Regions from separate parts of the Agrobacterium sp. 5Ca50 genome, predicted to be linked through region 1. Evidence: predicted binding sites of a transcription regulator. Region 1 holds the regulator's gene; the other holds the start of a gene.

Region 1 (3,212 bases):
TATTCCTTGTTAGCCTTGTAACGGATAACGGCATCCTGCTGGTAACCGACGAATGCGAACGGACCGGTGCCAACTGGCTTCTGGTTCAGCTGTTCCTTGGTGCCGTCAGCAGCGAGCTTGTCGGTGTATTCCTTCGAAACGATCGAAGCGAATGGCATCGCAAGGTTTGCCAGGAAAGGTGCTTCAGGACGGTTCAGGGTGATCTTGACCGTCATGTCGTCGACTTTTTCAACCGACTTGATCAGCTCTGGGAAGCCCATGCCGGCAGCATATTCCCAGGATGTACCAGCAACATACTGGTGCCATGGGTTGTCAGTCTTGATCTGGCGCTCGATGGAGAAAACAACGTCATCGGCGTTCAGTTCACGGCTTGGCGTGAAGAAATCAGTTGTCTGGAACTTTACGCCCGGACGCAGCTTGAAGGTGTAAACCGTGCCGTCTTCCGAAACTTCCCAGCTTTCAGCAAGACCAGCAACTGGCTTGGTTGTGCCGGGCTCGAATTCGAGCAGGCGGCTGTAAACAGTGTGTGCAGCGGCGTCAAAGGTGGTGCCGGCGGTGTAGAGGCCCGGGTCAAAACCTTCTGGAGAACCTTCGGAGCAGTAAACGAAGGTTTTCGCGCTTGCTACATTGGCGAAGCATGTTGCAGACAGCAAGGCTGCCGCAATGAGGCCAATTTTGGAATTCATGTATAGCTCCCACTTTTATGTTCCCGTTTGTGCCAACAGACGGGAATGGTTGAGTCATTATCGTAATTTCAGTCTGTTCCGATGCCGGAGCCACAACACGGGAAGAGCTTCACAAGGCAGTTTCCGTTTTGCTGTTCCAGCCTCGCTGCCCCCATTGCCAAAATAACGGGCGCTGTAACCGAAAAGCTGTCTTAGCATCACGAGAGGCAGAGGCGGAAGCCCCCTTTTTGCCTAAAGATATGATTTATTCTGTTACAACCAGAGATTCCTGTATCGATACAGGCCAGCCTTATTTAAGGCTCTGATATGTGAGGGAATTGGTGCCACGCAAAACCAGCATCTTGGCAAATCAGGCAAAACGCAGAATCCGCATAAAACAAGGGCTTAGAGGCTGTGCAAAACCATGCGCGGAAATTTTCACGTAAAAATACTATTTATTTTCAATTAGTTGAATCGCCAATCCGTATGACTGAAAACAATTTGTCATAAAAAATAAAAAAGTCCGTTGACATAGAGCGCTGCTCGCCGTACATCGCTCTCCGTCGCCCAGATGGCGGAATTGGTAGACGCGCCAGCTTCAGGTGCTGGTACTCGCAAGGGTGTGGAGGTTCGAGTCCTCTTCTGGGCACCAATTTCTTGATTTAGTTATCTAAATCAGCCTGCAAAAAAGCTCCGGTCTCCGGAGCTTTTTTGCGTTTAGGGCCTAGTTACTCCTCACAGCCTGTCTGAAAATGATAGATTTCGACCAATTCGAACCATCGTTTTGTTCGTCGGATTGGGCGTGTCTGAAACCGCAAATTTTCAGGTCAATTTTGCACCAAACTGGATATGCCGCGTTCTCATATCGAGCAACGGTGGCATCGATGAGTTGTGAACTCATGGGTAGTGAAAGCTCTCCCAGAAACAAAAAGGGCGACTATGAGCCGCGCCTTTGATGTTTTTACATGATGAAAGACCGGATCAAGCTTCCATCGAATAACCCGCACCACGAACCGTGCGAATGACATCCTGCATATTGGAGAAGTTCAGCGCCTTGCGCAGACGTCCTACATGCACGTCAACGGTGCGTTCGTCGACGTAGATATCATGCCCCCAGACACCGTCGAGCAGCTGCGAACGTGAGAACACGCGCCCCGGTGAGGACATCAGGAACTCCAGCAGGCGGAACTCGGTTGGCCCAAGGCGCACTTCACGGCTTTTACGGTGAACGCGGTGCGTTTCACGATCAAGCTCGATATCACCGCATTTTAGCACCGAAGACAGCACCTCGGGCTTCGCACGGCGCAGCATAGCTTTCACACGTGCCATCAGCTCTGGCGTGGAGAACGGCTTGACGACATAGTCATCCGCTCCGGTGGCGAGACCGCGAACGCGTTCGCTTTCTTCACCACGCGCCGTCAGCATGATAATCGGCAGGCGTTCTGTTTCAGGCCGCATTCTGAGGCGCCGACACAGTTCGATGCCGGAAACACCCGGCAGCATCCAGTCCAGCAACAGAAGGTCAGGAACCCGTTCCTGCAAACGAATTTCTGCTTCGTCTCCACGGGTGATCGTGTCGACTTCGTAGCCTTCGGCTTCTAGATTGTAACGCAGCAGAACGCTCAGGGCTTCTTCATCTTCTACGACTGCGATCTTCGGCAACATGGCTGTACTCCGCTCAAGTCCGTCTATCTATTATTCGGTTACAGCACCGAGCGTGTTGGAGCTGTCGTCCTTCGGACGATCACCTTCAAGCTGGCTGCCTGTTGCCATGTAATAGATGGTTTCGGCGATATTGGTTGCGTGGTCACCGATACGTTCGATGTTCTTGGCGCAGAACAGCAAATGCGTGCAGGTGGTGATGTTGCGCGGATCTTCCATCATGTATGTCAGCAGTTCGCGGAACAGCGAGGTATACATAGCGTCGATTTCTTCATCACGCTCACGGATGGCATTGGCCTTCTCGGCAGAACGCGTTGCGTAAACATCAAGCACTTCCTTGAGCTGAACCAGTGCCAGCTCGGACAGGTGCTCCAGGCCGCGTGCCAGCTTGCGTGGTACGCCCGTGCCCTGAACAGCGATTACGCGCTTGGCAGTGTTCTTGCCAAGGTCGCCAACGCGCTCCAGGTCGCTTGCAATACGCAGGGAACCGATGATTTCGCGCAGGTCGGCCGCCATTGGCTGACGCTTGGCAATGGTCACAATTGCCTTGTCACCAATTTCGCGTTCCGCGTGGTCAAGTACGACGTCTTCTGAAATGACCTTCTGGGCCAAAGCCGCATCGGAGTTGACCAATGCGCGAACTGCATCCGCGCACATTTGTTCTGCAAGACCACCCATCTCAGAGATGCGGCGTGTCAGGAATTTCAGCTCATCGTCATAAGCAGACAAGATATGCGAATGTGTCGATGTCATTTCAAAGTCTCCGGCTTCTGCAAGGACGCGAGACGAAGCTAAATGGCTCCAAGTCGCTCCGGCACAATTCTTTCACGTTAACAGCGGGCGATTACTCCAGGATTAGCCGAAGCGTCCCATGATGTAATCCTG
Region 2 (3,212 bases), 960 kb from region 1:
AGCTTGAGCGCGAAGGCCGCTCGCTGTGGCTGACCGAGGAAATGAACATCCTCGAGTCGCGCGATACCTATGAGTTGCATCCTGACGATGCATGGTTGCGTCTGAAGTCGCGCCTGCGCAAGCCAACTGAACTTGCCATTCTCAAATTTGTGGCCGCATGGCGTGAGCGTGAAGCGCGCAGCCGCAATGTGCCGCGTTCGCGCGTTCTGAAAGACGATGCGATTTTCGAGATTGCCCAGCAACAGCCCAAGGATAGCGAGGCATTGTCGCGCCTGCGCACCATTCCAAAGGGTTGGGAGCGCTCGTCGTCGGGCACCGCCATCATCGAAACCGTTAACGCCGCTCTTGCCCTGCCGAAGACCGAGATGCCACAAGCGCCACGTCACAGCCACTCGCCGGAAGGCTCAGGAGCCGCCGTTGAACTCCTCAAGGTTCTATTGAAACTGACGGCAGACAAGCACGGCGTCGCTGCCAAGATCATCGCCAACAGCGATGACCTCGACAGGATTGCCTCCGAAGGTGAAAAGGCCCAGGTTGCCGCTCTCTCGGGCTGGCGCAAGGAACTGTTCGGTGATGTGGCATTGAAGCTCATCAATGGCGGTGTAGCCTTGCGTTTTGCCGGCAAGAAGGTTGAAGCGGTCGAACTGCCGACTGAATAATATAGACTGTCTCCTCGTCGCCCTTTTTCCATCCGGCCTCTGAGGAGACCGGATTTAAACGCGCGAGCCATTTCCAGTAAACGGGTTAAACGTCTTGTCGTCATTGCCCAACCGGCCTAGATGGCCAGCTAAACGTGCAATCCGGCAACAGTGAAAAAGCGTTTGAAACACCTTTCCAAATCGTCACTTTTGGCAAATCGATTTCCACATTAAAGTCTCGGTTGCAGTCTAGGCAGCCAACGCGCCGACCTCGACGGCGGCTGCAATTCATCGAAAGTATCGGAACCATATGCGAAAGCTCCTTTTAATGCTGGACTACCTGCTGCTGTTTTTGGCAGTTGCCGGCAGCGGCGTCGCATATGCCTTTCTGGAATATGGTGGCGGTCCGTTCATCGGCGCGACCTATGCACTCTTTGCCTGTGCGCCTATTCTTGCCTTTGAGCGCGGCTACATCCTGCCCCGGCTTTCGCACCGCATCAGTTTCCTGCCAACGCCGGCCTACATAGCAATAGGCCTGATCGTCTATGCGGTTCTGGTTTTCTGCGGATTTGCCGTGGGAGGAACATTGCTTTGGGCAACCGGCATTTTGAAAGTCGACTGGCAACGCGCGGTTCATGCCGAACCGCAGACGTTGATTTTCACAGGCATCGTTTGCAGCATCATCGTATTCGTGATGCGGGTGCGAGAACTGCTTGGCCGCGACATTTTTACGGATCTGCTGCTAGGGCGCTATCGCCGTCCCGTGCGTGAAGAGCGCGTTTTCATCTTTATCGACCTTGTTGGCTCCACGACATTTGCCGAAACCCATGGCGATATGAAAGCGCAGGAATTCCTACGCGAAATCTTTGCCACCTATGCCGCACCCGTGCGCCGGCATAACGGGGCAATTGATGATTACATCGGCGATGCCGCCATCATCACATGGCCGTTTCAGGATGCCATCAAGAAGTCAGCCTGCATCAAATGTGTCTTCGACATTCTGGCCGCTATCGAAAAACGGCAGGACTTCTGGATGAAGACCTTCGGCGTCATGCCAAAGTTGCGCTTTGCCCTGCATGGCGGTCCTGTCATCACGGCTGAAATCGGTGTCGACCATCACAAGATCACCTATTTCGGAGACACGGTGAATACCACCGCCCGTCTCGAATCCCTCAGCAAGATGCTTGGCCACCCGATCCTGATCTCGTCCGATCTCATTCACCGCCTTTTGCTGCCAAAGGGCATCAAAAGCGAGTATTTGGGCGAACATGCCGTGAAGGGTCGCGGCCAGACACTGGGTGTCTGCTCGCTGGTGAAGTCATAAATTTTATTTAAAAGAACCAGCAGCTTACTAAAAGCGCATGATTTGGCGATGATAACGTTGCCATCATAAAACTTTCACCAAAGCTTCAATCACCCATCACCTCAGTTTCACAAACTCTGCGTACCCGACACAGCATAGTTTTAGTGCCAACCGACAGGTGAATTTAATGACCAAAACACTTCTTGCTTCTGTTGCTATTTTTGCGATCTCCGGCTTCTCGGCAATTGCCGCCGAAAAAGAATTCCCTGCCAAGCTCGTTTCGCATGCCATTCTGCCTGCCAATACCATTATCCCAGCACCGGCAGATGCGCCTGAACACCTCAAAACATCTGCCAAGTTCACGACAGCAGATCGCAAGCGCGCTGAGGGTCTCGGCACGGTTCCGGGCATGGACGGCGTTCGGCCAACTGGCCTTTCCATGCCGTTCAACGGTCAGGCCATGCAGGGCTTTTCCGGCATCAAGGCGATGGAAGATGGCACCTTCTGGAGCCTTTCCGACAATGGTTTCGGTTCGAAGATCAACTCCAGCGATTCCATGCTGATGTTGCACCACCTTTCCTTCGATTGGGATGCAGGCGAGGTGAATGCGCAGGAAACCGTGTTCCTGTCCGACCCGGACAGAAAGGCTCCCTTCCCAATCGTCATGGAAGGTTCCGACAGGCGTTACCTGACCGGCGCTGATTTTGACGTTGAGTCCATCCAGCCTGTTGCAGACGGTTTCTGGATTGGTGAAGAATTCGGACCTTATATCCTGAAGTTCTCCCGTGACGGCAAGCTGACCGATGTCATCGCCACCAAGGCTGGCGAGATCGACGTGAAGTCGCCTGATCATCCTACCCTGACCCTGCCGGGTAACCCGACACAGAAAATGCCTGCTTTCAACCTGAAGCGTTCAGGCGGTTATGAAGGCATGGCCATGTCCAAGGACGGCTCCAAGCTGTACGGCATGCTGGAAGGCCCACTCTACACCGCTGATGGCCAGGTGGAAAAAACCGAAGACGGAGCAACCGGCCTTCGTATCATCGAGTTGGATGTTGCCTCGAAGTCCTGGACAGGCCGCACATGGCTTTACCCGCTGGCCGAAGGTGGCGAAGCGATCGGCGACTTCAACATGCTCGACGAAACCACCGCTTTGGTCATCGAACGTGACAATGGTGCCGGTACTGCCGACAAGGCCTGCGCCGACCCGAAGAAGCCTGAGACCAACTGCTTTGCCGTTCCGTCAAAGGTCAAGCGCATCTACAAAATCG

What was found. Region 1 encodes PhoB, which activates phosphate uptake and scavenging genes when phosphate is short. Its sites were predicted from a motif close to TGTCATNNANCTGTCAT; they were not measured.
Region 2: ACZ5FM_RS04275 (esterase-like activity of phytase family protein) is a predicted target of PhoB. The motif match lies at 2,024-2,040, and genes of this name have one in related genera.

Annotation. Positions count from the first base shown of each region.
Region 1 covers NZ_AP026438.1:3,631,233-3,634,444, reverse strand. The annotation lists gene ACZ5FM_RS17420 (ABC transporter substrate-binding protein) at 1-686, opposite strand, end outside; tRNA gene ACZ5FM_RS17415 (tRNA-Leu) at 1,231-1,317, shown strand; gene phoB (phosphate regulon transcriptional regulator PhoB) at 1,647-2,330, opposite strand; gene phoU (phosphate signaling complex protein PhoU) at 2,361-3,080, opposite strand; gene pstB (phosphate ABC transporter ATP-binding protein PstB) at 3,183-3,212, opposite strand, start outside.
Region 2 covers NZ_AP026438.1:890,350-893,561, reverse strand. The annotation lists gene rnd (ribonuclease D) at 1-659, shown strand, start outside; gene ACZ5FM_RS04280 (adenylate/guanylate cyclase domain-containing protein) at 949-1,962, shown strand; gene ACZ5FM_RS04275 (esterase-like activity of phytase family protein) at 2,129-3,212, shown strand, end outside.